DNA from 3 places in the Paraburkholderia flava genome. Region 1 is predicted to be linked to each of the others. Evidence: predicted binding sites of a transcription regulator. Region 1 holds the regulator's gene; each other region holds the start of a gene.
What was found. The regulator LexA, encoded in region 1, represses DNA repair genes until DNA is damaged. The targets are predictions, from matches to a motif close to ACTGTATNNNNATACAGT.
Positions count from the first base shown of each region.

Region 1 (10,407 bases):
GAGCGGTGTGTGCATGATCGCTTCCCACGTGCGCTGCACATGCATCCGCGAAAATCCCGAATAGGTCGCCTCGAAGCTCGCCGACATCATCACGCTCGACCCGACCGTGCCGGCCGCGAGGAACGCGATGTACGACACGCCGTCGACGTGCCCGACCATCAGCCCCAGGCCGAAGCCGAGTCCGAACAGATAGATCATGGGATCGGCGAGATTGCCGAACATCGATGCGAGCGCGAGCTTGCGCCACACCAGATAGTTGCGGCGCCACACCGCGACCCAGTTCACCGCGTTCGCGGGCAGCGCGGCGAAGCGTGCGGCGGTCGGTGCCTGATCTTGAGCGGGTGTATCGAAACGGCTTGCGTCCATGATGCGGATTTGTCTCCATGGGACTCAGGTGGTCTGCGTCCGTGTGTTGTGTCGCGTCTCGTCTTGTCTCTTTAATCCGGCGATCAGTCCTGCATCTCGCGGCCGGTCAGACGCAGGAACACGTCTTCGAGATTCGCCGGGCGATGCAGGTAACGCAGATCGGTACGCTGTGAGAGTTTTGCATGTACGGGCTGTGCGTCCTCGACATAGCAGAACAGCGTCTCGCCGCTGATCTCCGTGCGCACCGCGAGTGGCGCGAGTTCGTCGCGTAGCGCGATCGGGTCCGGACCGTAAATCTCGACCACGTCGCAGCCGATCTCCGACGCGATCAGTTCCGACGGCGCGCCTTCGGCAATCTTGCGTCCTTCCTCGATCACGCACACCCTGTTGCAGAGTCGCTCGGCTTCTTCCATGAAGTGCGTGGTCAGCAGGATCGTCTTGCCGCGGACGAGCAGCGAGCGCAGACGCTCCCAGATCAGATGACGCGCCTGCGGATCGAGACCGGTGGTGGGCTCGTCCATGATCAGCACGTCGGGATCGTTGACGAGCGCGCGTGCCAGCGTCAGACGTCGCCGCATCCCGCCAGACAATTCGCTGACGCGCGCGTGTGCCTTGCTCTCGAGTCGCGCGAATTCGAGCAGCGACGGCACGAGCGCGCGCGTCTGCGCGGCGCTCAGGCCGAAGTAACGGCCGAACACCAGCAGGTTCTCGCTGACCGTGAAATCCGGGTCGAGGTTATCGAACTGCGGCACGACGCCGATGCGCATCCGCGCGAATCGCGCGCGTGCGGGAATCGGTTCGCCGCACAGGCGGATCGCCCCTGCATCGGGGGCTGCGATGCCGAGCAGCATCCGCAACGTGGTCGTCTTGCCGGCGCCGTTCGGGCCGAGCAGACCGAAGCACTCGCCGGTCCGCACATGAAACGACAGGCCGTCGACGACCGTTTTCTCACCGTAATGCTTGCGAACCTCGTGAAACTCGATGGCGGTATCCGACATGGATGACGAAGACTCCGGAAACGATGCGCCGGCGCAACGCATCAGATGACGCTGCGGGTGCCGGCAAGGCTTGCCATTCTAGGGCATCGACGGATCGGTCGCGGCGCTCGTTGGGCGGCCGAGGGCGTGCGTTGCGCGTGCTTTTGCAGTGCCGCACGCCCCATATCGGGGCCGGACGTACCTGGCGTTTTCCATCCCTTGCAACCTGAATTGCGGCGCACCATGATTGAATCGAAGCCCGCGATTGGCGCGGACGGAGATCATCATGGCGAGCTACCAGAAAATCCTGTTGTGTTACGACGGCTCCCGAGAGGGTCGCAAGGCATTGCGCTGCGGCGCTGATCTCGCGCTGGATCTGAAAGCCCAGACGCACTTGCTATCCGTGGTCGATATGCGGTCCAGCATCGCGCAGAGCGCCGGTTTGCTGACCGACGTGGCGTGCGGCAGTTTCGAGAAGACTGCGCGCGACATTCTCCAGGAAGGCGTCGACTGGCTGACCGAGCGCGGTGTAACTGCGCAGGGGCATTTCGCGTTCGGCCATCCGATCGACGAAATCGCGAATCTCGCTAACGAACTGCAAGCCGATCTGGTCGTCGTCGGGCATCGCTGTCGCACGGGCCTGTCGCGATGGTGGATGGGCGCGGGTAATACGCAACTGCTCGACCGCGTGTCGTGCAGCATTCTGGTGGCGTGCTCGTCGGTGGAGGAGCAGCGCGCGGCGGCTTGAGTCTGCTGCTAGCTGAGACTGAGGCTAGTGACCGTTCAGATCGACGGCCGCCAGCTTCCACGAAAACAGCCCTTCCCGATGCAGGATCGCGGAGTAGCGCGTGTCGCCGACACCGTGCTGATACGTGATCACGAATTCGTTCAGGCTGCGATAACCCGCCGTGGTTTGCGGAGGCTGTGGCGGTGACGACGCATCTTTCGCGACAGGCGGCTGTGGCTGTGGCGGTTGTGTCGGAGCGGCATCGGCTGGTTGCGGAGTTGACGGAGGCGGGGGAGGACGCTCGCCCGGTTCGCCACGCGGCGGAATACCGTTCAACAATGCGGCGACACCGTCCGGGGTCGCATATGAATCGACGAGCGGACTAATCAACGCGACACCGATCATCGCACCGAGCGCCGCTAGCGGATTGCCACTGTTTTTGACATCGAGACGCCGCGCGAGCAGCGCGGTGACCTGCTGCTTGAGACTCTCACGCAATGCAGGGAAATCGACGTATTGATTGACCGTTGCCGCATCGCGCGCATCGGCCGCACGCTTCAGACGATCGAGAGCGACATAAGGCGATGCGTAGCCGTATCCGATCAGCGCGATCACCACAATCACGACGAGCGCAATGATCGACGACTTGCGGAATCCTCCGCGCTCGGCGCGACGGGTCATGCGGACGGAACCAGCCATTGCGCAATGCTCTCCAGTGAAACGACGGGGCAGCCTGTGACGACAGGCTCAACATGATGTGGACCGTGCGGGCAACAAAAAATATCCCGAAGCCGGCACTCGATCCACGTTCATTGTGATGACTGTCCCGTTGGACCACGCACAACGTTACTCAAACAACGCGCCTTGCATGCCCGCGTTTTCTTCTGCGATTGCACGATCGATCATCCGGCATACCGCGTCGACCGTGCCCACCATGATGAGTCGCTTCGGTCCGTGATAGACGCGAACCGGTGCACGTCGAGCCGGCTCGGTGTTCAGCGATGCATTCAGCGACACGCGAGCAAAGGCCGGCAGCGAAGAAGGCAACGCGGACTGGCCTGACGGCTCGCTGTCGAACAGCGACGACGTGTCGGCTGCTTCGAGCGGTGCGCACGGGACGACGCCGCGCAAATGACGCAGACGTCCGAACTGGCGAAAAGGCAGCAGGCGGGCAAGGCGTTCCATGAATCTCTCCAGGCGACAGTTCAGAATTCGGTGGGCCGGATCAGCCCAACCGCGATGCCTTCGAGCGCGAAGTCGCCACTCCCGGCTTCAACAAAGATGTTTTCGTAATCGGGGTTCTCGGCGATCAGCTCGATGCCGTTCGGCCGGCGCTTCAGGCGCTTCACCGTGACGTCGTCGCCAAGCCGCGCGATGATGATCTGGCCGTCTTTCGCCTCGCTCTTTCTCTGCACGGCGAGCAGGTCACCGTCGAAGATGCCCGCGTCGCGCATCGACAGCCCGCGCACTTTCAGCAGGTAGTCGGGCTTGCTCGAGAAGAGCGCCGGGTCGCACGCGTAGTGCTGCGAGATATGTTCCTGCGCGAGGATCGGGCTACCGGCTGCCACACGGCCGATCAGCGGCAGCGACAGTTGCATCAGGCTGTTATGCGGCAGCGTGAACTGGTGCGGCAGATCGCCCGGTCCGGGCACGAGGCGGATGCCGCGCGACGCGCCCGCCGCCAGCTCGATGACGCCCTTGCGCGCGAGCGCCCGCAGATGCTCTTCCGCGGAGTTGGCCGAACTGAAGCCGAGCTCCGCAGCGATTTCCGCCCGCGTGGGCGGGAAGCCGGTGCGCTCGATGGCGCGGCGGATGAGTTCGAAAACTTCTTGCTGTCGTGCGGTGAGTTTGGTCATGGCGCCACTGTATGGATAGACAGGTGACTGTATTTTTATACAGTATCGGGCGCATATCAAGCGTTACTTTAAGTTCGTCGCCGCAGCCCGCTGTTCGAGCGTCGGAATCGGCTGTCAGAACACCCGTTTTCGTGCCGCAACGCCACGCCCAGCCGTCATTACCACTTTTACGTATTAAAAAATGAACAAACATTATTTTTAATGATGAAAGCCCTTCGATAGACTGGTTTCGACCTGCTGGACGGGCGCACTGGACGGCATAGACCGCGCTCAGAACAACGGCACCGGCACACACCACACCACGGAGAAAGCGGATGGCTTATCGGATTACGGGGCTCGGGCAGAGGGCAACACAGCGGGCAACAAACAAGGCAAGGCATTTCATCGCGACGCTGGCGCTCGGCGCCGCGGCGGCAATCGGCTTCGTGCCGCACGCTCATGCCGCCGACACGACATTGCTGAACGTGTCGTACGACCCGACGCGCGAGCTTTATCAGGACATCAATCAGGCATTCGGCAAGGAGTGGAAGGCGAAGACCGGCGAGACCATCACGTTCAAGCAGTCGCACGGCGGCTCGGGTGCGCAGGCGCGCTCGGTGCTCGACGGCCTGCAGGCCGACGTCGTCACGCTCGCGCTCGCCTACGACATCGATGCGCTCGCGAACAAGGGGCTCATCGATAAAAACTGGCAGAAGCGTTTGCCGGACAACGCATCGCCGTACACGTCGACGATCGTGTTTCTCGTGCGCAAGGGCAACCCGAAGCACATCAAGGATTGGGACGATCTGACGAAGCCGGGCGTGTCGATCGTCACGCCGAACCCGAAGACGTCGGGCGGCGCGCGCTGGAACTACCTGGCCGCGTGGGCGTATGCGCTGCATCAACCGGGCGGCAACGAGCAGAAGGCGAAGGAGTTCGTGTCGAAGCTGTACAAGAACGCCGGCGTGCTCGACTCGGGCGCGCGCGGTGCGACGACGAGTTTCGTTCAGCGCGGGATCGGCGACGTGTTGATTGCGTGGGAAAACGAAGCGTTCCTGTCGCTGAAGGAGTTCGGTCCGGACAAGTTCGAGATTGTCGTGCCGTCGGTGAGCATTCTTGCCGAGCCGCCGGTCGCGGTCGTCGACAAGGTGGTCGACAAACACGGCACACGCAAGCTCGCCGAGGCGTATCTGAACTTCCTGTATAGCGACGAAGGGCAGGAGATTGCCGCGAAGAACTTCTACCGGCCGCGTTCGAACAAGGTTCCTGCGTCGCTGACCGACAAGTTTCCGAAGCTGAAGCTGTACACGGTCGACGACACGTTTGGTGGCTGGACGAATGCGCAGAAGACGCACTTTGCGGACGGCGGCGTATTCGATTCGATCTACCAGTCGCAGTAACGCAATACGGCAGGCGCAACACCGCAGTACATAAAGAAGCGGAACGCGGAGAGCCGGACGACATACACGGCGACCCACGCGACGACATCAGGCAAGCGCGCCCCCGGGCGCGCTTTTCGGCCAGATGGGTCGCGCGATTCGACCTGTATAACACCGGCCCCGACGGGTCCGCGGCACCCAACCCTGACAGAGTATCGGCATGACGACGTTTACTTTCCGCAAACCGAGCGCATTGCCCGGTTTTGGCGTGACGCTCGGCATCACGGTGGCGTATCTGAGCCTCGTGGTGCTGATTCCGCTTGCGGCGACTTTCCTGAAGACGGCGACGCTCGACTGGGCGCAGTTCGTGCGCGCAGTCAGTTCGCCGCGCGTGCTCGCGTCGTACCGGCTGACGTTCACGTCGGCACTCGGCGGCGCGTTGATCAACGCGGTGTTCGGTTTTCTGGTCGCGTGGGTGCTGGTGCGCTACTCGTTTCCGGGCAAGCGGATCGTCGATGCAGTGGTGGATCTGCCGTTCGCACTGCCGACGTCCGTCGCGGGCATCTCGCTCGCGGCCGTGTATGCGGGCAACGGCTGGATCGGCCAGTTTCTTGCGCCGCTCGGCATCAAGATCGCGTTCACGCCGCTCGGTGTGCTGGTCGCGCTGACGTTCATCGGCTTGCCGTTCGTCGTGCGCACGGTGCAGCCGGTGCTCGAGGAATTCGAGCGCGAGCAGGAAGAGGCCGCCGCGTGCCTCGGCGCGTCGCGTTGGCTGACGTTTCGGCGCGTCGTGTTGCCGGCTGTTTTCCCCGCGCTGCTGACCGGCTTCGCGCTCGCGTTCGCGCGTGCGCTCGGCGAATACGGCTCGGTGATTTTCATCGCAGGCAACGTGCCGATGAAATCTGAGATCACGTCACTGCTGATCATCACGAAGCTCGAACAGTACGACTATGCCGGCGCAACGGCGCTGGCCGTCGTGATGCTGGTCGTGTCGTTCGTGATGCTGCTGCTGATCAATACGTTGCAGTGGTATCTGCAACGTCGTACTGGACGTGGCCGCACGGCACCGTCGAATCCTGCTGCTAGCACGGGTACAGCAGTTACCGCAGGGGGCGCGCAATGAGCGGCGAATCCACGCTTCAACAAGGCAACGTCGTACGCCGTCCCGATCCCGTCACCGAATCGCGCGTCGTGCGCTGGCTGTTGACCGGCATCGCGCTGCTGTTTCTCGCACTGTTTCTCGTCGTGCCGCTCGTCTCCGTGTTCGTCCAGGCGTTCAGCAAGGGCGTCGATTTCTATTTCGAAGCGCTCGCCGATCCGGATGCAGTATCCGCAATCAAGCTCACGCTGCTGACCGCGGCGATCGCGGTGCCGCTCAATCTCGTGTTCGGTCTCGCGGCGTCGTGGGCGATCGCGAAGTTCGAGTTTCGCGGCAAGGCGCTGCTGACGACGCTGATTGATCTGCCGTTCTCGGTGTCTCCGGTGATCTCGGGTCTCGTCTACGTGCTGCTGTTCGGCGCGCAGGGCTGGTTCGGTCCGTGGCTGCAGGATCACAACGTGCAGATCATTTTCGCGGTGCCCGGCATCGTGCTCGCGACGATCTTCGTCACGTTCCCGTTCGTCGCACGCGAGCTGATTCCGTTGATGCAGGCGCAGGGCAACGACGAGGAAGAGGCCGCGCATGTGCTTGGCGCATCGGGCTGGCAGATCTTCCGTCGCGTGACGCTGCCGAACGTGAAATGGGGGCTGCTGTACGGCGTGATCCTGTGCAATGCGCGCGCGATGGGTGAGTTCGGCGCGGTATCGGTGGTGTCCGGCCACATTCGCGGACAGACCGACACGATGCCGCTGCACGTCGAGATTCTCTACAACGAATACAACTTCGCGGCGGCGTTCGCGGTGGCCTCGGTGCTTGCGTTGCTCGCGCTTGTGACGCTCGGTCTGAAGCTGCTCGCCGAGCGGCATATGTCGGCAGAATTCGCCGATTCGCGGGCTGTGCCCGCACATGCGGGACCGGCGCTGGCGTCGGCTTCAACATCGGCGAGTCCGGCCACGCGGTCCGCATCCGCAACGAAAACCTCGCAGCAGGCAGTTCAGAAAACGGTTCAAGGGGAGTGGTAAGTCATGGGCATCATCGTTCGTAATCTGCAAAAGCGCTTCGGCGATTTCGTCGCGCTCGACAACGTATCGCTCGACTTTCCTCCGGGCGAACTCGTCGCGTTGCTCGGACCGTCCGGCTGCGGCAAGACCACGCTGCTGCGCGTGATCGCAGGGCTCGAATACGCGGACGCGGGTCAGGTCGTGTTGCAAGGGCAGGATGTCGCGACCGTCGGCGCACGCGAGCGTCAGGTCGGCTTCGTGTTCCAGCATTACGCGCTGTTCCGTCACATGACGGTGTTCGAGAACGTCGCGTTTGGTCTTCGCGTGAAGCCGCGCAAGGAGCGTCCGTCGGAAGCCGTGATCCGCGAGAAGGTGCACGAACTGCTGAAGCTCGTGCAGCTCGACTGGCTCGCGCAGCGCTATCCGTCGGAACTGTCGGGTGGTCAGCGGCAGCGGATCGCGCTGGCCCGTGCGCTCGCCGTCGAACCGAAAGTGCTGCTGCTCGACGAACCGTTCGGCGCGCTCGATGCGAAGGTCCGCAAGGAACTGCGCGGCTGGCTGCGTCGTCTGCACGACGACCTGCATATCTCGACGATCTTCGTCACGCACGATCAGGAAGAGGCGCTCGAAGTCGCGGACCGCATCGTCGTGCTGAACCATGGACACGTCGAACAGGTAGGCAGTCCGCAGGACGTGTACGATCATCCGCAGACGTCGTTCGTCTACGAGTTCCTCGGCGCGGCGAACCGGTTGCGGGGCAGCGTCGGGCAGGGCGGCGGTTTTGTTGTCGACGGCGCAGCGAAGCCGATCGCGACCGAAGCCACGTTCGAAGGACCGGCGCTTGCGTATGTGCGACCGCACGACCTCGTGCTGTACCCACAGGCCGCAGGCCATCGCGACGGCATCGTGGTCGACGTGCGACGCGTGGTGACGCTGGGCGGATCGGTGCGCGTCGAGCTCGAAGGCCAGGCCGGCCACGTGCTCGAAGCGGAACTCGATCGCGAGACGTGGCGCGAGCTGCAGCTCGGCATCGGCGACGGTGTGACTGCCGTGCCGCGCGCGCTGCGCGTATTCCCGGCGCCTTGATGTGAACAGGCAAACGCGCTAACCCGATAACTCCTCCTACTCTGGCCGAACCGGAGACACACAGATGAACTTCCAGCAATTGCGCTTCGTGCGCGAGGCCGTGCGCCAGAACATGAACCTGACCGAAGTCGCGAACGTGCTGTACACGTCGCAGTCGGGGGTTTCGAAGCAGATCAAGGATCTCGAGGACGAACTCGGCGTCGACATCTTCATTCGACGCGGCAAGCGTCTGACCGGACTCACCGAGCCGGGCAAGGCAGTCCATCAGCTGATCGAGCGGATGCTGCTCGACGCGGAGAATCTGCGTCGCGTCGCGCGGCAGTACGCGGATCAGGACAGCGGCCATCTGGTCGTCGCGACGACGCACACGCAGGCGCGCTACGCGTTGCCGAAGGTGGTGCGCCGTTTCACCGAGATCTATCCGAAGGTGCATCTCGCGCTGCGTCAGGGCAGCCCGCAGCAGATCGCGCAGATGATCATTAACGGCGAGGCGGACATCGGCATTTCGACCGAAGCGCTCGACCGTTATCCGGACATCGTCACGTTCCCGTGCTATTCGTGGCATCACGTGGTGGTCGTGCCGAAGGACCATCCGCTCGTCGGTAAGGAAAGTCTGTCGCTCGAAGAAATCGCCGAGTACCCGATCGTCACCTACGATCAGGACTTCACCGGCCGCTCGCACATCGATCAGGCGTTCGCGAAAGCAGGCGCATTGCCCGACGTCGTGCTGACCGCGATCGACGCCGACGTGATCAAGACCTACGTCGAGCTCGGCATGGGTATCGGCGTGGTGGCTGCGATGGCCTACGATCCGAAGCGCGACAGCGAACTCGTGGCGCTCGATACGCAGCATCTGTTCGAGGCGAGCACGACGCGCGTCGGTCTGCGCAAGGGCGCGTTCCTGCGCGCGTATGCGTACCGACTGATCGAAATGTTCGCACCGCATCTGACCGAAGCTGAAATCGCGGCGCAGCTGCGCGAAGTCGCTTGAGGGACGTGGCCGCGCTTCGCTTACAATCGCGGCCATGAATACCTCTATCTCTTCCTCTGCATCCGCGTTGCCGCGTATTACCGTGCTGGCTACGGGCGGCACGATCGCCGGTTCGTCGGCGGATGCGACCAGCACCGCGGGTTATCAGGCCGGTGTCGTCTGCGTCGGGCAATTGCTCGGCGCGGTGCCGTCGTTGTCATCGGTCGCGCAGATCCAGTCGGAGCAGGTCGCGAGCATCGACAGCAAGGACATGTCGCTCGCGCTGTGGAGCACGCTCGTGCAACGCGTGAACGCGCTGCTCGCCACCGATGCGGTCGACGGCATCGTCATCACGCACGGCACCGACACGCTCGAAGAAACCGCGTACCTGCTGCACCTGACCGTGAAAAGCACGAAGCCCGTCGTGTTGGCGGCGGCGATGCGGCCATCCACGGCTTTGTCCGCCGACGGTCCGCTCAATCTGCTGAACGCGGTGACGGTCGCGGCGAGTCGCGCGGCGCACGGGCAGGGCGTGCTCGTTGCGTTCAACAACCGGATTCACTGCGCACGCGACGTCGTGAAGACAAGCACGTATGCGATCGATGCGTTTCAGTCGCCGGAGATTGGTGCGCTCGGCTGGGTGCAGGACGGTCGCGTCGATTTTCAGCGTAGCGCGCTGCGGCCGCATACGGTCGCGAGCGAATTCCAGGTGAGCGCGGTGAGCGCGAACTGGCCGCAGGTCGAGATCGTGTCGAGCTATGCGGGTGCGTCGCGCGTGCCGGTCGATGCGCTGGTCGCTGCGGGCGTGCGCGGGATCGTCATTGCGGGCACTGGCAACGGTTCGATTCACAGCACCGTGCAGCAGGCACTCGTCGATGCCGTCGCGCGTGGCGTCGCGGTCTTACGTGCATCGCACGTCGGCTCGGGCCACGTGATGCGCAACGGCGCGGCATCCGACGATACGCTC
Region 1 covers NZ_SMRO01000002.1:2,026,886-2,037,292, reverse strand. The annotation lists gene E1748_RS20565 (ABC transporter permease) at 1-366, opposite strand, end outside; gene nodI (nodulation factor ABC transporter ATP-binding protein NodI) at 450-1,364, opposite strand; gene E1748_RS20555 (universal stress protein) at 1,630-2,091, shown strand; gene E1748_RS20550 (DUF2939 domain-containing protein) at 2,116-2,751, opposite strand; gene E1748_RS20545 (hypothetical protein) at 2,917-3,255, opposite strand; gene lexA (transcriptional repressor LexA) at 3,276-3,926, opposite strand; gene E1748_RS20535 (sulfate ABC transporter substrate-binding protein) at 4,241-5,305, shown strand; gene cysT (sulfate ABC transporter permease subunit CysT) at 5,505-6,407, shown strand; gene cysW (sulfate ABC transporter permease subunit CysW) at 6,404-7,405, shown strand; gene E1748_RS20520 (sulfate/molybdate ABC transporter ATP-binding protein) at 7,409-8,470, shown strand; gene E1748_RS20515 (CysB family HTH-type transcriptional regulator) at 8,535-9,461, shown strand; gene E1748_RS20510 (type II asparaginase) at 9,496-10,407, shown strand, end outside.

Region 2 (10,407 bases), 1.3 Mb from region 1:
ACAGCGGGGCCGTCATGAATCTGTCAGTTCCGCGGAAGCAGACAGCTTATTGCCTTCGCGCCCCGTTGTCGATCAACAGGCACAAAACTGGTGCGGGTTTGGCGGGATGCAGCGAGAAAGTAAAGGAAGGGGGCGAGACGGCTATTCGTGAACAGCAATCCGCGTATCGCCGAGCAGCACGACCTGGCCCGCGCGAATCTTGCACGTCTTGCGCGATTCGACATGGCCGTCGACGGTTACTTCGCCGGATGCGACGAGCTGTTTTGCAGAGCCACCGCTGTCGGCGAGGCCCGTCAGCTTCAGGAGATTGTGCAGTTCGACGTAGTCGCCGGTCAGCGTGAAGTGAAGGTTGGGCATGGCGCGTGCGGGTTGAAGCAGGAGGGTTCGCATCATAAGCCAGACTGGCCCGGTGCGCGGCGGCCCTGGTGGCCACTTCAGTAATTGCAAGTGGATGTTATGCAGTTGTCAGGAAATGAAACGTTCCGTAACACTGACCGTTTTTCGCGAACTTCACTCGTCAGGGGTCGTCTTTGGAAATGACCGCAGCGTTTTGCTGCTGTCCACATAGACGACCGGATGTCGCCGGCACCGAGGGCCGACTCACTCGATATCCGGATCGCGACAACTTTAGAGAGGATTGCCATGACCCAGATTCGTTCGCTTCTGATCGGTACCGCCCTGACGGCTCTCACGGCCGGCACGGCGTTCGCGCAAACCACCGCTCAACCGACGATGCCAGGTACCGCCGGCCAGGCGCAGATGCAGGCACCTATGCAGGCACCGGCTGCGCAGGCTGGAGAAATGGCGCCGGCTGCTCCCGCTGCTCAGGGCGTCCAACCGGTCACGCCGCCGCAGCAACGTCTGACCGCGTCCGGCTCGACTGACCCGCTCGTGCAGAAGCGCAATGCGGATGCACAGGCGAACGCGAACTATCGCGCGACGAAGAAGGCGTCGAAGGCGCAATACAAGCAGCAGGTCCACGACGCGAAGGTCAACCGCAAGTCGGACAAGCAGGCCGCGACCAACGAGATGAAGTCCGACATGCAGTCGCCGGGTCAGGCGGCGAATGCGGGTGCGGCGGATAGCACGCAGCATTAAACGAACTGAAGACAGGGAGAACCCATGAATAAACGACTCAGCAAAATCTCGCTCGCGCTGATCGCGGGCTGCGTATCGATCGGATCGGCGACCGCGTTCGCGCAGGCCTCCGATCCGGCCGCCCAACCTGTGACGCATGCAGACCAGAAGGCGTCGAAGGCGCAGACCAAGGCCGACAAGAAGGCCGCGATCGCACAGGCGAAGGCGGACAAGAAGCAGACGGAAGCACAAGCCGACGCCGATAAGGCCGCCGCCGACGCGAAAGTGAAGGACGCGAAGAAGCAGTAGCCGATCCTCGGGGGAACGGCGCATTGATGTTGCAGGTAGCAGGCAGCGGCCCGGTACGCGTAGAGGCGACCGGGCCGCTTTTTCATGTGCGCGGCGGACCTCGTCAGCAAACTTGCCGCAAAGGGTTGTACGGATATACAGTATGCGTCGCGTACCGCATTCTTCCGTCTGAACCGTTCCACACAACGCCTACCGTGCTCTCCGTCGCCGATTCCCCGTCACGTCCCTCACGTTCGCTACCCGATCCCGATGCGTGGCTCGCGAAGCTCAACGACGCGCAGCGCGAGGCAGTCGAGTACGGCGGCGATGCAGGCGCGCTGCTGGTGATTGCGGGTGCCGGGTCGGGCAAGACGAACACGCTCGCGCATCGCGTTGCACATCTGATCGTCAAGGGCGCGGATCCGCGCCGCATCCTGCTGCTCACGTTCTCGCGCCGCGCCGCACAGGAGATGACGCGCCGCGCGTCGCGCATCGCGAGCACCGCACTCGGCGCGCGCTCGGGGACGTCGCTGGGACTCACGTGGTCGGGCACGTTCCACGGTATCGGCGCGCGGCTGCTGCGCGAATACGCGGAGCGGATCGGGCTGTCGCCGGCGTTCACGATCAACGACCGCGAAGATTCCGCCGATCTGATGAACCTGGTTCGTCACGAACTGGGCTTCTCGGCAAAGGAGCGTCGCTTTCCGTCGAAGGGCACGTGCTTCGCGATCTACTCGCGGGTCGTCAACACCGGCGCGTCGCTCGCGGACGTGCTCGCGCGCGCGTTTCCGTGGTGCTGCGAATGGGAGGCGGACCTGCGCGTGCTGTTCGCCACGTATGTCGATGCGAAGCAGAAGCAGAGCGTGCTCGATTACGACGATCTGCTGCTGTACTGGTCGTACGTCGCGGCGGAACCGTCGCTCGCCGCCGATATGTCGGACCGTTTCGATCACGTGCTCGTCGACGAGTACCAGGACACCAACCGTCTGCAGGCGTCGATCCTGCTCGCGCTGAAACCGGATGGCCGCGGCCTGACGGTGGTCGGCGACGACGCGCAGTCCATCTATTCGTTTCGCGGCGCGACGGTGCGCAACATTCTCGATTTCCCCACGCATTTCGATCCGCCCGCGAAGCAGGTGACGCTCGAACGCAACTACCGTTCGACGCAGCCGATCCTCGCCGCGTCGAACGCGGTGATCGAACTCGCGAGCGAGCGCTTCACGAAGAACCTGTGGTCCGACAAGGCGTCGGCGCAACGTCCGAGACTCGTCACCGTCGAGGATGAAGCGGCGCAGGCGCGCTACGTCGTCGAGCAGATTCTCGACGCGCGCGAAGCCGGTATGACGCTGAAGTCGCAGGCCGTGCTGTTTCGCGCGTCGGATCACAGCGCCGCGCTCGAGGTCGAGCTGACCCGGCGCAACATCCCGTTCGTGAAATTCGGCGGCCTGAAGTTTCTCGATTCGATCCACGTGAAGGATCTGCTCGCCTTGTTGCGCTGGGCGGAGAATCCGCGCGATCGCGTCGCGGGTTTTCGGGTCGTGCAACTGCTGCCGGGCGTCGGTCCGGCGACCGCCGCGCGCGTGCTCGATCAGGTGACCGCGCGCGCGGATGCACTGGCCGGCACGGGGCTGCACACGGCACCGGCCGCCGGCGCGCTCGCTGCATTTGCGCCGCCGCCGCGCGCGCTCGAAGACTGGGCGCCGTTCGTCGCGCTGATGTCGGCGGTGGGTAGCCGCGCGACGCCGTGGCCCGCCGAATTCGAAACGATCCGCCGCTGGTACGAGCCGCATCTCGAACGCAATCATGAAGACGCGGCGGTCCGTCACGCGGATCTGCTGCAGATGGAAAGCATCGCGGGCACGTACGCATCGCGCGAGCGCTTTCTCACCGAGCTCACGCTCGATCCGCCCGATGCAACCAGCGACGAATCAGGCGACCCATCGCGCGACGAAGACTATCTGATCCTGTCGACGATCCATTCGGCGAAAGGGCAGGAGTGGCGCAACGTGTTCGTGCTGAACGGCGTGGACGGTTGCCTGCCGTCCGATCTCGGCACCGGCAGCGACGAGGAACTGGAAGAAGAGCGGCGGCTTCTGTACGTCGCGATGACGCGCGCGAAGGAAGATCTGCATGTCGTCGTGCCGCAGCGTTTTTACGTGCACAACCAGACGCATCTCGGCGACCGTCATGTGTGGGCGTCGCGTACCCGCTTCATTCCGGCGGGTCTGCTGCCGCATTTCGATACGTACGCATGGCCGCGCGTTGCACCGCCGGTCATGCCGACCGCCGCGGGTCTCGCAGCCGCCGCGCAGGCGAAGCTCGAGATCGCGGCGAAGCTCAGGAAGATGTGGGATTAACGAGTAACGGCGCGCGTCTTTCGTCGGTCGCGCGCCGTACGAGAGGTCAGCGCGTCGGCCGTTGCGCGCGGGTCGGCGGTGGCGTGAAGAAATTGCGCAGCCAGCTGGCGAGCCGTGCGAACACGTCGTACGGCTCTTCGACAAAAATCTCCGGCTTCAGCAGACGCAGGTACTCCATGATCTGCTGCGCTTCCTGTTTCTGAAATGAACCGTGCGCGATGCCGAGCCGCAGCAGCCCGCGCAGTTCGCCGAGCTTTTCGCGCGCGGCACTGCCGACGCTCGTCTCGCATGCCACCTTCGCTTCGTACACGCGCTGACGCAGCGATTCGGCGAGCCGCCACGCGGGCGTCTGCATCGTTTCCTCAAGCACCTGAATATCCTGCGCAGCCGACTTGATCTGCGACGCGAGCGGATCGATCAGCAGCGGGTCGCCCTCTGCCTGCTCGACGATTGCTTGTGCCCAGCCGCGTGCCTGCTTCGCGAGTTCTTCGGGCGTCCACTCGGAGCGGACTGCGAAGCCGAAGCCGTATTCCACGGCCTGCCGCATCAGGATCGCGACGACGTCCGGAAATTCCTTATCGAGCGTGCGCTTCGCCCACGCGTACTGGCCGCCGGCGAGCATCCGCTGCACCGCGTGTTCGGTCAGCGGCACCATGTTGTCGAGCAGCTTCGCGCGCAGGAAGTCCTCGAACGACGGCGTCGCAAATTGCGGATCGAGCTTCAGCGACACGCGCAGGAACGCATCGAAGTCCTTGCGCAGCGAAACGATCGTTTCGTCCTTCAGTGTGAGGGTGATCTGCCCCATGTCTTGTCCCGTGTGATCTTCCGTGCGCGGCACCGCAGCGGTGCCGACGTCCGCGCGGAGCCCCCGGAGCGGATGTCGGCGATGCCGGCTGATGGAATGCGCTTTCCGCCGCATCTGGATGACGCGGCGGAAATGCGGGTCCGGCTGGCGGACTACGACTGATTATCGGCGGGACGGGGAAAAACTTGAGGGGGCAGATGAAGTGCGATTGGCGTGATGCTCAGCGCAGCACCACCCCTTGCCAGAGGAAGAACACCGCGAGGCCGACGGCGATCGTCAGCAGCGGACGACGCGTCCACGCACTGATGACGATCGCCGCGAGCGCGCCGACCAGTTGCGGATTGCGCCATGTCAGTTCGGCCTGGGTGCCGTGCGGCGACACGGCCATCGGCACGATGATCGCGGTCAGCACGGTGACCGGCACGAAGCCGAGCGCAGTGCGCACGAGCGGCGGAAACACCAGTCGATCGCCGAGCACGAAGACGGCCGCACGGATCACCCATGTGATCAGCGCCATGCCGAGAATCAGGAGCACGTCGTTCATTGACCGGCTCCCGCAGTACGCTGCTGACCGAGCGCCTGCCGCGACAGCAGTACGCCGACCACGACGCCGACGAACACCGCACCCAGTAGACCGAGTTTGTACGGCCAGCCCTGCCACAGAAACGCGAGCGTGCCGGCGGTCACCGCTGCTGCCACGTAGCGCAACGCGACGAGCTGCGGCACGACGATCGCGATGAACGTCGCGACCATCGCGAAATCGAGACCGAGCGATTGCAGGCCCGGAAACGCGGCGCCGAATACGAGGCCCGCGAGCGTCCAGATCTGCCAGTTGACGTACATCGATACGCCAGAGCCGAAGAAGTAATACGGGCCGACGGAGCCGGGCGGATGCAGCCGGTAGTGCGCCCACGCGACGGCGAAGACTTCGTCGGTGAGCAGGCCACCGAGCGCCCAGCGCCAGCGCATCGACAGATGCGCGACGTGCGGCGCGAGCGTCGCGCTGTACAGCACGTGACGCAGGTTGACGATCAACGTCGTCGCCCAGATCACGGCGAAGCTCGCGTGACCGGCGATCAGTCCGATCGCGATGAACTGCGCGGAGCCGGCGAACACGACGAGCGACATCAACTGGCCATGCCACGGATGCAGCGGGCCCGACGTCACGAGCGTGCCGAAGATGACGCCGAACGGCGCGGCGCCGACGAGCATCGGCACGGTGTCGCGCATGCCGGCGGTGAATTCGCGAAAGCGGTGGGTGGGGTGAGCGTGAGTCAATCTGTTCTCCTGTCACGCGAGGATAGCGGGATGGGAGGTGGGCGGGCTTGTACGTTCTTGCGGTGGGGCGTCGAACTATGCGACGAAGTGGCTCTGGTCCGTGCCCCCGCACAGCCGACAGACTCAAGCCAGATTCAGGCGCCTTGCCAACGCCCAGGCGGTACGCCGAACATCCGACGGAAGTGCCGCGTGAAGTGACTCTGATCGGTGAAGCCGTGCGCGGTCGCGACGTCGGCGACCGACACGCCCGCGCGCAGCGGCGCCAGCGCGCGTTGCAAACGAACCTGATTGCGCCACGCGTGCGGCGCGAGGCCGGTGTTCTGCGTGAAGAGACGCGCCGCGTGAAACGGCGACAGGTCGACGGTGGCCGCGAGATCGGCGAGTTTCAGCGGGACGGCGAGATCCGCAGTGAGGCGGTCTTTCATCGTCGCGACGCGGCGGTCGTCGAAATGGATCGATGCCGCCGGCCGTGTGCGCGCATAGCGGACGAGCAGCGTCGACAGCGCGTCGTACAGCGAAGCTTCGGCGGCGAGCGGGTCGTTGGTGTCGTCCTCGAGCAGCCGATGGGCACGGCTCACCCGGTCCCAGAGATCCGCGTCGCGGATCACGTCGGGCGCGAACCACGGCATCGGTTGCACGCGTCCGGCGACTTCGGTCGCGAGATCCTGGATGAAATCGATCGGCACGTACATCACGCGATAACGCCAGCCGGCCTCGACCGCGCGCGAGCCGGTGTGCAGCTCGCCGGGATTGATGACGGGCACGGTGCCGGCCTCGGCGACGTAGCGCGAGCCGCGATACTCGTAGGTTTCCGCGCCAGCTTCGATCACCGGCACCGCGTAGGCCTCATGCCAGTGCGGTGTGAACGCGTGATCGCGATACTCGGCCGTGAGGAGTTCCGCGCCGGGCAGGAGCGGGGTGCGCCAGTAGCGCGCGGAATCTCGGAAACGGGTAGCGGTCATGATGGCAATCCAGCGGATAGTGCCAGTTTAGCGCGGCCTCACGATAATCAAACTCACTTCGTCGGGATCGTGGTGCCCGCGGGCAGCGGCACCGCCGTCACGCTGTTCTTCGCGCTACCGGTGGCGACGCGGTCGCTGTACGTCAGATAGACGAGCGTGTTGCGCTTCGCGTCGACGATACGCACGACGTGCAGTGTCTTGAACACGAATGACATGCGCTCGGTGAACACGTCGGACTGCTGCTTGAGCGGTCCGGTGAAATGGACCGCGCCGACCTGGCGACACGCGATCGACGCTTCGGTCGGATCCTCGGCGACGCCGAGCGTGCCCTTGATGCCGCCGGTGCGCGCCCGCGACACATAGCACGTGATGCCGTTCACGAGCGGATCGTCATACGCTTCGACGACGACTCGATCGGAGCCCGTCAGGCGGAAGTTGGTGTTGACGCTCGCGACTTCCTCGCTGTGCGCACAGGGCAGCAGAAGCAGCGCGGTACAGGCGGCGAGCGATGCGCGAAACAGGATCGATGGCATGAGGATGGACCGCGACTGCCGCGGCGAATCGAAGTGGAGGAGCGCACATGCTATACCAGCGGCAGTGCTGTCGATCCGGCCACGTTGGAAACGCGAACGGCACACGCAAAAAACAAAAAGCCCGCTGACTATCAGCGGGCTTTCGTTTGAAGCAGTTGGCTCCCCGACCTGGGCTCGAACCAGGGACCTACGGATTAACAGTCCGGCGCTCTACCAACTGAGCTATCGGGGAACAGCAATACAACGTTCACGACATAAAAAAGCCCGTTATGGCTAACGGGCCTTTGCAATTCTTGGCTCCCCGACCTGGGCTCGAACCAGGGACCTACGGATTAACAGTCCGGCGCTCTACCAACTGAGCTATCGGGGAACAACAACAGCGAAGAAGCGAAATTGTAGGGGGCGCTACAGGGCCTGTCAATACCTAACGCGCCTCGACGCGCTTTCCGGAGCGGCCGCGCGCTGATGGCGGGACCGCCCGGAGAGAAGGGGCATCAGCGCTGCAGAAGCGCCAGCTTGTCCTTCACGTCCTTGAAGTCGTCGGCTTCGGGCAGCGGTGCCTTGGTCTTCGTGATGCTCGGCCAGCCCTTTGCGAGGTCGGCGTTCAGCACGACGAAGTCCTGCTGGTCGCCCGGCACGTCTTCTTCAGCGTAGATCGCGTTCACCGGACATTCGGCGACACACACGGCACAGTCGATGCACTCGTCGGGATCAATCGCGAGGAAGTTGGGACCTTCGCGAAAGCAGTCCACCGGGCACACGTCGACGCAGTCGGTATAGCGGCACTTGATGCAGCTCTCGGTCACAACGTGGGTCATTCAGGCAACTCCTGCATGCAATATCGGGGGTGGCACGGGCGTGGCAAATACGGGCGCGGTGCGCCGTCGGAACGCCAAAGACCGGTATTGTAACGTAACGACCAAACCCTTATCACGTACGGCTTGCACGGTTTTATATCGATTGGTGATTAGTTTATGGGCTGCGCGGGGGGAAGCGCCGTGCCGTTCGCGCGCTGCATTCGGGTAACATGGGACGGATCGGCGCGCAGGGGCGGGCCGAAACGAACCAGGTCTTTTTTCATGGGCTGCCGGCGTCAGGCAGACCGGTTTGCACACCATGATCATCACATCGCTGCTCGACACTGATCTGTACAAGTTCACGATGATGCAGGTGGTCCTGCATCATTTCCCCGCTGCCAACGTCGAATACCGGTTTCGGTGCCGCACGAAAGACGTCGATCTCGTGCCGTACATCGACGAGATCCGCGACGAGGTGCGTCAGCTCTGCAACCTGCGCTTCACGGAAGGCGAACTCGATTACCTGCGGCGGATGCGCTTCATCAAGGGCGACTTCGTCGAATTCCTCGCGCTGTTCCATCTGAACGAGAAGTACATCTCGATCTCGCCTTCGCCGAAGAATAACGGCGAGATCGACATCGACATCAAGGGGCCGTGGCTGCATACGATTCTCTTCGAGATTCCCATGCTCGCGATCGTCAACGAGGTGTACTTCCGCAATACGCAGCAGAAGCCGGATTACAGCGAAGGGCGCGAGCGGCTCGTCGAGAAGATCGAACTGCTCGGCGCGCGGCCTGAATTCGCCGACTGCAAGATCGCGGACTACGGCACGCGCCGGCGCTTCTCGAAGCAGTGGCACGAAGAGGTGATCCTCACGCTTAAGGATGGGCTCGGCGAGCAGTTCACCGGCACCAGCAACGTGTTCTATGCGATGAAGCACGGCCTCACGCCGCTCGGCACGATGGCGCACGAGTATCTGCAGGCGTGTCAGGCGCTCGGTCCACGGCTACGCGATTCGCAGATCTACGGCTTCGAGATGTGGGCGAAGGAATATCGCGGCGACCTCGGCATCGCGCTGTCGGACGTGTACGGGATGGAGGCGTTCCTGCGCGACTTCGACATGTATTTCTGCAAGCTCTTCGACGGCGCGCGCCACGATTCCGGCGATCCGTTCGACTGGGGCGAGCGCCTGCTCAAGCACTACGAGGACAACCGCTGCGATCCGCGCACGAAGGTGCTCGTGTTCTCCGATGCGCTCGACATTCCGAAAGTGCTGCAGCTGTACGAGCGGTTCCGTAATCGCTGCAAGCTCGCTTTCGGTGTCGGCACGAACCTGACTAACGATCTCGGTTACAGCCCGCTGCAGATCGTGATCAAGATGGTTCGCTGCAATGGTCAGCCGGTCGCGAAGCTGTCCGATTCGCCGGGCAAGAACATGTGCGACGACAAGGCGTATCTCGCGTACCTGCGTCAGGTGTTCGGCATTCCGCAGCCGGCCGACGAAGCATCGCAGTAACGGTTGTCGCCAGGGCCTCGCCGCCGCGAAGTTGTGATGTTGCGCGCGAGGCCGCCGATATAATTTCGTTCGGTATCTGCGTATTTGCACCAGCACGCGTGCGTCATCGCCGCGTGGTCATCGAACAAGGACTTGCCCATGGACACATCGACTGCCCGCCGCAACATCCTCGCGCGCATCCGCGCGGGGCAGGGCCGTGACGGCGCGCCGGCCGATGACGAACGCGAAGCGGCAGCCGACTATCTCGCGCGTCATCCCGAAGGTCCGCGTCCGCCGATGCCGGACGATCTCGTGACGCGTTTCGTCGAGCAGGCCGGCAAGATGTCGACCACCGTCGATCTCGTCGACGCGATGCACGACGTGCCGGCCGCGACTCAACGTTACCTCGCGAGCCAGGGCCTGCCGGTCCACGCGATCGCATGGCAAACGCTGCAGGATCTCGCGTGGTCCGACGCGGGACTCGAAGTGGAATTTCGCAAGCCCGTCGATGCGGACAAGGTCGGCATCACCGGCTGCTTCTGTGCGACCGCCGAGACCGGTACGCTGGTGCTGCTGTCGGGTCCGCAGACCTACGCCTCCGCCGGGCTGCTGCCCGAGACGCACGTGGCGATCGTGCCCGCGTCGCGGATCGTCGCCGGTCACGAGGATGCGTTCGCGCTGATTCGCGCCGAACGCGGCGAGCTGCCGCGCGCGGTCAACTTCGTGTCGGGTCCGTCGCGAACCGGCGATATCGAACAGACCATCGTCCTCGGCGCGCACGGGCCGTATCGTGTGCATGCGATCGTCGTCCGCGG
Region 2 covers NZ_SMRO01000002.1:769,828-780,234, forward strand. The annotation lists gene E1748_RS14860 (RNA-binding S4 domain-containing protein) at 142-357, opposite strand; gene E1748_RS14865 (hypothetical protein) at 643-1,098, shown strand; gene E1748_RS14870 (hypothetical protein) at 1,123-1,386, shown strand; gene E1748_RS14875 (ATP-dependent helicase) at 1,581-3,722, shown strand; gene E1748_RS14880 (DUF4088 family protein) at 3,769-4,527, opposite strand; gene E1748_RS14885 (AzlD domain-containing protein) at 4,748-5,071, opposite strand; gene E1748_RS14890 (AzlC family ABC transporter permease) at 5,068-5,757, opposite strand; gene E1748_RS14895 (AraC family transcriptional regulator) at 5,940-6,767, opposite strand; gene E1748_RS14900 (CreA family protein) at 6,821-7,300, opposite strand; tRNA gene E1748_RS14905 (tRNA-Asn) at 7,457-7,532, opposite strand; tRNA gene E1748_RS14910 (tRNA-Asn) at 7,595-7,670, opposite strand; gene fdxA (ferredoxin FdxA) at 7,795-8,118, opposite strand; gene pncB (nicotinate phosphoribosyltransferase) at 8,417-9,613, shown strand; gene E1748_RS14925 (LutC/YkgG family protein) at 9,752-10,407, shown strand, end outside.
Region 2: a site for LexA is predicted at 1,511-1,528, ahead of E1748_RS14875 (ATP-dependent helicase). Genes of this name have one in related genera too.

Region 3 (10,407 bases), 810 kb from region 1:
GCTGCGCATCGCGTTCGCGAACCCGACGGCCGAAGCGATGCTCGAACTGTCGCGCAGGCAACTGACGCAGATGACGTGGCCGGACATCTACGCGAACGCGGACGAACTGGTCGCGACGATCGCATCGATCGCCGAGCAGCGTTTTCATGCGACGCATCTTGATGCCGTGCTCGAGCGAGCAGCGCACGAGCCGCTGCACGTGCACGCAATCGTCGGTTTTCTCGAGAGCGCGCCCGACTACGTGCTGCTCGAACTCTTCGAGAACGAGCGCCATCTGCGCACCGATCGCGAAGAGCGCATTCAGGATCTGACTTCGGTCAACAAACAGCTGATCCGCAATCTCGCGCACGAAATCAAGAATCCGCTCGGCGGCATTCGCGGCGCGGCGCAACTGCTCGAATTCGAACTCGGCGCGCGCGAACGCGACGAACTGCGCGAATACACGCAGGTGGTCATCAAGGAGTCAGACAGGCTGCAGACACTGGTGGACCGTCTGCTCGAGCCGCACCGACATCCGCACATCGTCGGCGACGTGAACATCCACGAAGTATGCGAACGCGTGCGCGCAGTGATCATGGCGGAATTTCCGCGCGGCCTCACGATCGAGCGCGACTACGACGTGAGCGTGCCCGATCTGCGCGGCGACAAGGAACAACTGATCCAGGCGCTGCTGAACATCGTCCGCAACGCGGCCGAAGCATTGCGCGAACGCATCTCGCAGGGCGATGCGCGCATCGAGTTGCGCACACGCGTCGCGCGCAAGGTGACGATCGCGAAACGCCTGTGCAAGCTGGCATTGGACTTGCATATCATCGATAACGGCCCCGGCATTCCGGCCGATATTCGCGACCGCATTTTCTATCCGCTCGTGTCCGGGCGCGAAGACGGCAGCGGTCTCGGCCTCACGCTCGCGCAGACGTTCGTGCAGCAGCACGACGGACTGATCGAAGTGGAAAGCCGGCCGGGACATACCGAGTTTCAGATCCTGCTGCCGCTCGACTGCTAGGACCACGCCTTCCTTCTGAACGACCAATATGAAGCCGATCTGGATAGTAGACGACGATCAATCGATCCGCTGGGTGCTCGAAAAGGCCCTCGCACGCGAGAACTTCGCGACGCGCAGCTTCGCGAACGTTCGCGAGGCAGCCGGCGCACTCGACCACGATAGCCCACAGGTGCTGGTGTCCGACATCCGGATGCCGGGCGGCTCCGGGCTCGAACTGTTGCAGACGGTGCGCGAGAAGGTGCCCGGTCTGCCGGTCATCATCATGACGGCGTTCTCCGATCTCGACAGCGCGGTCGCTGCGTTTCAGGGCGGCGCGTTCGAATACCTCGCGAAGCCGTTCGACGTCGACAAGGCCGTCGAGTTGATCCGTCGCGCGGTCGATGAGAGCGTGCGCGGTGAACACACGTGGGACGATCGCGTCGCCGATGCACCGGAGATGCTCGGCCAGGCGCCCGCGATGCAGGACATGTTCCGCGCAATCGGTCGGCTGTCGCATTCGGCGGCGACCGTGTTGATCACCGGCGAATCGGGCAGCGGCAAGGAGCTGGTGGCGCGCGCGCTGCATCGGCATAGTCCGCGTGCGAACGGACCGTTCATCGCGCTGAATACCGCAGCGATTCCGAAGGATCTGCTGGAATCCGAACTGTTTGGCCACGAGCGCGGTGCGTTCACCGGCGCGCAGGCGATGCGCCAGGGCCGCTTCGAACAGGCGGAGAACGGCACGCTGTTTCTCGATGAAATCGGCGACATGCCGTTCGATCTGCAGACGCGTCTGTTGCGCGTGCTGTCCGACGGACAGTTCTATCGCGTCGGCGGACACAACCCGCTGCGTGCGAACGTGCGCGTGATCGCGGCCACGCACCAGAATCTCGAAGCGCGTGTGCGTCAGGGGTTGTTCCGCGAGGATCTGTATCACCGGCTCAACGTGATCCGTCTGCGCTTGCCCGCGCTGCGCGAACGCAACGAAGACATTCCGCTGCTCACCCGACATTTCCTGCAGAAGAGCGCACGCGATCTCGGCGTCGAGCCGAAACGCGTGTCGGATGAAGCGCTGGCCTACATGACGTCGCTGCCGTTTCCGGGCAACGTGCGTCAGCTCGAAAATCTCGCGAACTGGCTGACCGTGATGGCGCCCGCGCAGACGATCGAGATCAAGGATCTGCCGCCCGATCTCGGGCCTGACAGCAACGGTGTGGCAGGGATGGGTGGCCTCGGGGTGGGGGAGGCCGCGAGCGGTGCATCCGCCGGGATCGCCGGTATTGCTGCGTCGGGTGTCGCGGCATCGAACGGCGTGATCGGTTCGCCGCTGATGGGCGGAGCAGCGCTGCCCGCGACGCCGCCGGCGAGCATCTGGGAAAACGGTTTGCGTACCGAGGTGGCGCGTCTGCTGCGCGAGAACTCGCCCGATGTGATGGACGAACTGTCGCGTCGTTTCGAAGCGGCGGTGATTCGCGAAGCGCTGGACTTCACGCGTGGCCGCAAGGTCGAAGCCGCCGAGCGGCTTGGTATCGGTCGCAACACGATTACGCGCAAGATCCAGGAACTGCACCTGGAGTCGTGACGGTCAAAAGGTCTTGCGCGTGTGCAGTGCATGCTTCGCGCGCAAGACCTGCGAGATCAATACGTCTTAATCGAGTTGTGCGACGACCGGCGCGTGATCCGACGGTTGATCCCATTTGCGCGGCGTCTTGTCGATGTCGCAGAACGTGCAGCTCGCGACGAGCGGCTGCGACAGCAGGATGTGATCGATACGTACCCCCGCGTTGCGGCGGAACGCGAGCATCCGGTAGTCCCACCACGAGAAGGTTTTCTCGGGCTGATCGAACAGACGGAACGCGTCGACGAGGCCCAGCGCGATGAGCCCCGTGAATGCGGCGCGCTCTTCCGGCGAAACCAGATTCTGTCCTTCCCATGCCTTGGGATCGTGCACGTCGCGATCGTCCGGTGCGATGTTGTAGTCGCCGAGCAGCGCGAGCTTCGGATACGCGACGAGTTCTTTTTCGAGCCACGCGTGCAGCGCTGCGAGCCAGCTCAGCTTGTACGCGAATTTCTCGGTGCCGGGCGCCTGACCGTTCGGGAAATACGCGGAGATCACGCGCACACCGTCGATCGTCGCAGCGATCACGCGCTGCTGCGGATCCTCGAAGCCCGGGATGTTGCGTAGGACCGTGACGTCGTCCACGTTGAGCCCGTCGCGCACGAGAATGGCGACGCCGTTATAGGTCTTCTGTCCCGCGAACCAGCTGCGGTAACCCTTCGCTTCGAACTCGGCGCGCGGAAATTTCTCGTCGGGCATCTTGAGCTCTTGCAGGCACAGCACATCGGTCTGACTGGTTTCGAGCCAGTCGATCACGTGCTGCTGACGGACCTTGAGCGAATTCACGTTCCACGTGGCTAACTTCATCGGTGTTTCCCGGTTGAATCTGGTTGCATGAATCTTACCGCGAACCTCGGGTGTTGCCTGTGTGCAGTGCTCGTAGGCGAGTCGCTGAGCGTATCGATTCCGTGCGTTCGCGCGCGATCGTTCGGCGCACGAAAAATAATCGGCAGATTCGTTTGACGCATCCAGCATGCGTCAGTACAATTCGCTTCCTCTGACGCGGGGTGGAGCAGTCTGGCAGCTCGTCGGGCTCATAACCCGAAGGTCGTAGGTTCAAATCCTACCCCCGCAACCACGCATTAAAAAAGCCCGTTTCGCTTATCACGCGATGCGGGCTTTTTCATTTGCGGTGCTCGATTCATCGCTAGCTGCTGCGTGCGCTGTCTTCATCGATCGCCCAGTTAACCGCCGCCTGCGCATGCAACGCCGTCGTGTCGAACACGGGCAGCGTCGAATCTTCCGGTTTGATCAACAACGTGATCTCCGTGCACCCGAGTATCACCGCCTGCGCGCCGCGTGCGGCGAGGCGATCGATCACGCGCCGATACGTATCGCGCGATTGCGCGTCGATCGTGCCGTGGCACAACTCGTCGTAGATGATCCGGTGCACGTCGGCGCGTTCGTCGTCGTCGGGGATCACGGTGTCGAGTCCGTGACGTTCGCGCAGACGTCCCACGTAGAACTGCTGTTCCATCGTATAGCGCGTACCGAGCAGGCCGACGCGTTCGATACCGGCCTCGCGCAACGCCGCGCCGGTCGGATCGGCGATGTGCAGGAAGGGCACATTGATCGCCTGCTCGATCGATTCATGGACGCGGTGCATCGTGTTGGTGGCGAGCATCACGAGATCGGCACCGCCGCGTTCGAGTTGTCGCGCCGCATCCGCCATCTGGCGGCCGAGCGATGCCCAGTCGCCGGCGCGCTGATCGGCTTCGATCTGCGCGAAATCCACCGTCACCATCACGCTGCGCGCGTTGTGATGACCACCGAGACGCGCTTTCGCGTAACGGTTCAGCAGCCGGTAATACTCGGCGGACGACTCCCAGCTCATTCCGCCGATCACTCCGATCGTTTTCATCCGCGCTTTCCTCTGTTTGCCCTGCGATGGGGTTGTCGGCCAGTATAGGACCCGTATGGCGCCGCACAGCGATACGGATCGTGCGCGCGCGGCCGATACGGATACGTCAAAAAAGCGCGGAAACCGGTGTCCGATTCTTGTAAAAACCCCTGTGTTTTTGTACAGTATCGGCATCTTGGATACGCCCGATCCCGATTCCCGTCCGCATTCGTCTGAAGCGTCGCCGCCGCGCAAGATCATCCATTGCGACTGCGACTGCTTCTACGCGTCGGTCGAAATGCGCGACGACCCGTCGCTGCGCGGTCGCCCGCTCGCGGTCGGCGGCCGGCCCGAGCATCGCGGCGTCGTCGCGACCTGCAACTACGAGGCGCGTCGCTTTGGTGTGCATTCGGCGATGTCGTCGGCGCTCGCGATGCGCAAGTGTCCCGATCTGCTGATGATGCCGCCGTCGATGGAAAAGTACCGCATCGCGTCGCGGCAGATCATGGCGATCTATCGCGACTACACCGCCGACGTCGAACCGTTGTCGCTCGACGAAGCCTATCTCGACGTCACGCACATCACGCTCTGCAAGGGCAGTGCGACGCTGATGGCGAAAGAGATTCGCGAGCGCGTGCGCGAGACGGTCGGCGTGACGGTGTCGGCGGGTGTGGCACCGAACAAGTTCGTCGCGAAGATCGCGTCGGACTGGAACAAGCCGGATGGCCTTCATGTCGTGCGACCGCACGAGGTCGATGCGTTCGTTGCCGCGTTGCCGGTGCGCAAGATTTTCGGCGTCGGCAAGGTGACGGCGGCGCGGCTCGAAAAACTCGGGCTCGTGACGTGCGCGGATGTTCGCACGTGGTCGCTGATCGATCTGCATCAGCACTTCGGGGTGTTCGGTAAGCGGCTCTATGAGCTGTCGCGCGGCATTGACGTGCGGCCGGTTCGCGCGGACCAGGAGCGCAAGTCGGTGAGCGTCGAGACCACTTACGTCACTGATCTCACGACGCTCGATGCGTGCGCCGACGAAGTGCGTCGACTCACCGCGATGCTCGACGAGCGCATCGAACGCGCGCAGGCAGGGCCGGCGATCCACAAGCTGTTCGTGAAAATCCGCTTCGCCGATTTTCAGCGGACGACGGTCGAATGCGTCGGCGATGCGACCGATGTGCCGACGCTGCTCGGCCTGCTCGAAAAAGGTTTTGCGCGTCGCAATCAGCCGGTGCGGCTGCTCGGTGTCGGCGTGCGGCTCGAAGAGGACGATGCCGCGCAGCATGGCCAGTTTGTGTTGTTCGATGACAGCGACGAGGACGATGAAGCCGGGCCCGACGAGGTTGCGTCGGTCTGATTCGCCGATTTCCCGCACGGCTTTCTGGTGCCGATAGAATCGGAACCAGTCACAGGAGACGCTCATGGACCTGATCATCCGTCGCGCCGCATTGCCGCGCGGTACAGCGCGACACGAAGGACTCGTCGACATCGGCATCGACGCGGACCGCATCGTCGCGGTCGAGCCACATCTCGCGGCAACCGCAGCCGAAGAAATCGATGCGGCGGGTTCGCTCGTCACGCCGCCGTTCGTCGATCCGCATTTCCATATGGACGCGACGTTGTCGTACGGACTGCCGCGCGTGAACGCGTCGGGCACGCTGCTCGAAGGCATCGCGTTGTGGGGCGAACTGAAGCCGCAGCTGACGCAGGATGCGCTCGTCGAACGTGCGTTGCAGTACTGCGATTGGGCCGTCGCGCGCGGGCTGCTCGCGATTCGCAGTCACGTCGACGTCTGCGATGAGCGGCTGCTCGCAGTCGAAGCGCTGCTCGAAGTGAAGCGTCGCGTCGCACCGTATCTCGATCTGCAACTGGTCGCGTTCCCGCAGGATGGTCTGCTGCGCAGTCCCGGCGCATTCGACAACCTGAAGCGTGCGATTGCGCTCGGCGTCGATGTGGTCGGCGGCATTCCGCATTTCGAACGCACGATGGCGGACGGCGCACAGTCGGTGCGGCTGCTGTGCGAGTTCGCGGCGGACAAGGGGCTACGCGTCGACATGCATTGCGACGAATCCGACGATCCGTTGTCGCGCCACATCGAAACGCTCGCTGCCGAAACGCATCGGCTCGGACTGCATGGTCGCGTCGCGGGTTCGCATCTGACGTCGATGCATTCGATGGACAACTACTACGTCAGCAAGCTGCTGCCGTTGATGCGCGAGGCTGGCGTCGCAGCGATCGCGAATCCGCTGATCAACATCACGCTGCAGGGCCGCTCCGATACCTATCCGAAACGGCGCGGCATGACGCGTGTGCCCGAGATGCTGGCCGCGGGCATCACAGTCGCGTTCGGCCACGACTGCGTGATGGACCCGTGGTACAGCCTCGGATCCGGCGACATGCTCGAGGTCGCGCACATGGGGCTGCACGTCGCGCAGATGACGGGCGTCGACGCGATGCATGCGTGCTTCGACGCGGTGACGGTGAACGCGGCGCGCATCCTCGGGCTCGACGGCTACGGGATCGCGCCGGGCTGTGCGGCGGACTGCGTGGTGCTTGATGCGCGCGATCCGGTCGAGGCGATCCGTCTACGCGCAGCGCGGCTCGCGGTTGTACGGCGCGGCAAGGTGGTGAGCCGTGCGCCTGCGGCTCGTGCGGTGCTGTCGCTGGAAGGGCGGCCGTCCGAGGTCGATTTCCGGCTGCATCGCGAATAAAAAACCGGCGCCCGCACGAGGCGGAGCGCCGGTCTGGTCAGACGATCGACAGCGTTCAGTTCGTCGCCGCAGGCGTCATCCCGTTGTGCCGCAGCAGCGCATCGATGTGCGGCTCGCGGCCACGGAACGCCTTGAACGATTCCATCGCGGGACGGCTGCCGCCCACTTCTAAAATCTCCTTGCGATAGCGCGTGCCGGTTGCCGCATCGAGCACGCTGCCGTTCGACGCCTGCGCGGCTTCTTCGAACGCCGCATACGCATCGGCCGACAACACTTCCGCCCACTTGTAGCTGTAGTAGCCCGCCGCGTAACCGCCCGCGAAGATATGGCTGAACGTATTCGGCCAGCGCGAGAACGATGCCTGCGGCACGACGTGGAAGCGCTCGTTGATTTCGCGTGCAAGATCGTTCGCGCTCTTCGGGCCTGACGGATCGAAGTCGCCGTGCAGTTGCATGTCGAACATCGAGAACACGATCTGCCGCGCAGTGCCCAAACCGCTCTGGAAGTTCTTCGCCGCGAGCATCTTGTCGAACAGTTCGCGCGGCAGCGGTTTCGCGGTATCGACATGCGACGTCATGTCGGACAGCACGTCCCATTCCCAGCAGAAGTTTTCGAGGAACTGCGACGGCAGTTCGACCGCATCCCACTCGACACCGTTGAGCCCCGACACGCCAAGTTCCTCGACGCGCGTCAGCATGTGATGCAGGCCGTGTCCGGTTTCATGGAACAGCGTGATCACTTCGTCGTGCGTGAAGCACGCGGGTTTGCCGCCGACCGGCGCGGAGAAGTTGCACGTCAGGTAGGCGACCGGCGTCTGCACGGCGCCGTGCGCGAGCTTGTGACGCCCGCGCGCATCGTCCATCCATGCACCGCCGCGTTTGCCTTCGCGTGCGTAGAGGTCGAGATAGAACTGCGCGACGAGTCCGCCGTCCTGATTCTCGACGCGGAAGAAACGCACATCCGGATGCCACAGCGCGGCTTCGTCGCGACGGATGCGCACGCCGAACAGCGTCTCGATCACCTTGAACAGACCCTTCAGCACCGCGTCTTCGGGGAAGTACTGTTTGACCTCGTTCTCCGAGAACGCATAGCGGTTCTGACGCAGGCGCTCGGCGGCGAACGTCGTGTCCCACGGCTGCAGTTCGGTCATGCCGAGTTCGTCGGCGGCGAAGGCGCGCAGTTCCTGCCAGTCGCGTTCCGCATGCGGACGCGCGCGGTCGGCGAGGTCTTTGAGGAACGCCATCACCTGTTCCGGCGACTCCGCCATCTTCGGTGCAAGCGACACCTCGGCGAAGTTGCGGTAGCCGAGCATGTGCGCTTCTTCGGCACGCAGCGTCAACTGCTCGGCGAGGTTCGCGGTGTTGTCCCACTCGGGCTTGCCGCCGCCGTACGCGGCGCCGAGCTCCGACGCGCGCGTCACGTACGCGCGGTACATCGCTTCGCGCATCGCGCGGTTTTCCGAGTACTGCATCACGGGGAAGTACGACGGGAAGTGCAGCGTGAACTTCCAGCCTTCCTTGCCTTCGCGTTCCGCCGCTTCGCGCGCGGCCGCGATCACGTCTTCGGGCAGACCGGCGAGTTCGGCTTCGCTGGTTGCGATGTACGCGTACGCGTTGGTCGCGTCGAGCACGTGATCGGAGAATGCTTTCGACAACCCTGCCTGGCGCTCCTGCAATTCGGCGAAGTGGGGCTTCTGGTCTTCGGGCAGTTCGGCGCCGGACAGGCGGAAGTCGCGCAGCGCGTTATCGAGAATCTTGCGGCGCTCGCCGGTCAGCGACGAGAATTCGCCGCCTGCGGCAATCGCCTTGTACTTCTCGTACAGCGCGAGGTTTTGTCCGACGCTCGACCAGAACTCGGTCACGCGCGACAGATTCTCGCCGTACACCGCCCGCAGCTCCGGCGTATCGGCGACGGCGTTCAGATGGCCGATGACGCCCCACGCGCGCGACAGCGGTTCGGTCGCGTGCTCGACGGGCTCGACGACGTCGGCCCACGACGACGGCGTGGCGGGCGCACTGGCCCGCTCGACGGCGGCGCTCGCGTTGGCGAGCAGCACGTCGAGCGCGGGCGTCACGTGTTCGGGGCGGATGTCACCGAAGCGCGGCAGATCGGAGAAGTCGAGGAGCGGATTGTCGGATGTCGATTGGGTTTGGGACATGGTGCTTCCTGTCTGACGCGAAAAAGGGGGCAGGCGAAATGGCGTGCTGCCGGCGAAACCGCCGCAGCGCCGGACCGGACCGCGTGGCCACGCCGATCGCCCGGGCCATGTGAACAGTATGGGGGCAGTGCGCGGCGATTCCAGTCCACCTACGGGACAAATTACCAGAACTTCGCGGCGAGGGCGCGGTGGAGGTTTTTTCTCGATTTTTTTCGGGCCGGTTTCGCGTCGCTCGTCGCGCCTGGGACATGCGCCGCGACTGTGGGCGAGCGCACCGTCATCGCCGGGCGTTTGCCGCATCGTGACGGGCATGCTTCGTCCAGTGCCGCGACGTCCGCCGGCCTGCCTGTCCTTTTCTCTTTTCCTCTTCCGCACGGTCATTGTTATCGCGATGAATCTGCTTTCGCATTCGCTGTCGCGCAACGGGAACAATTTCGGCCTCGTGCGTCTGATTGCCGCCATCTCGGTGGTCTATTACCACGCGTTCCTGATCCAGTTGCCCGACGGCACCAGCGATCCGGTCGGGACCGCGCTCGGGTTCGACGGCTCGGGCCCTTTCGGTGTGTACGCGTTCTTCTTGCTGAGCGGCATGCTGGTGACCGCGAGCTTCGCGCGTCAGCGCTCGGCGCCGCGCTTCATAGCGCTGCGGGTCGCGCGTCTGTGGCCGGCGGTTGCGGTCGGCTCACTATTCGCGGTGTTCGCGATCGGGCCGCTGTTCACGACGCTGCCGCTGTCCGCGTATTTCCATCTGCACGCGACGTGGGCCAATCTCGACAACTTCTCGACGCTCGTGCTGAAGCGCGGCTGGGTGCTGCCCGGCGTGTTCGAGCACAACCGCTTCGGTCCCGACGTCAGCGCGCCGCTGTGGACGCTGCCGCTCGAAGTCCGCTGCTATCTGATCGTGCTCGCGACGGGAATGGTCGGACTGCTGTCGACGAATCGCGGAATCGTCGCGGCGGCGCTCATCGGGCTCGTCGCGTTCGGGCTGCATGTCCACGTCGATCCGTTGCAGATCGGGCTGCGCGATTTCGCCGATAAACCCGGCGGCTACTCGTTCTGGCCGGAACCGTTCTTCATGCTGGGGATGCTGCTGTACGGGCT
Region 3 covers NZ_SMRO01000002.1:1,213,174-1,223,580, forward strand. The annotation lists gene glnL (nitrogen regulation protein NR(II)) at 1-1,006, shown strand, start outside; gene ntrC (nitrogen regulation protein NR(I)) at 1,035-2,567, shown strand; gene xth (exodeoxyribonuclease III) at 2,634-3,410, opposite strand; tRNA gene E1748_RS16875 (tRNA-Met) at 3,605-3,681, shown strand; gene E1748_RS16880 (aspartate/glutamate racemase family protein) at 3,751-4,464, opposite strand; gene dinB (DNA polymerase IV) at 4,640-5,794, shown strand; gene E1748_RS16890 (amidohydrolase family protein) at 5,859-7,148, shown strand; gene E1748_RS16895 (M3 family metallopeptidase) at 7,204-9,306, opposite strand; gene E1748_RS16900 (acyltransferase family protein) at 9,698-10,407, shown strand, end outside.
Region 3: a site for LexA is predicted at 4,613-4,630, ahead of dinB (DNA polymerase IV). Genes of this name have one in related genera too.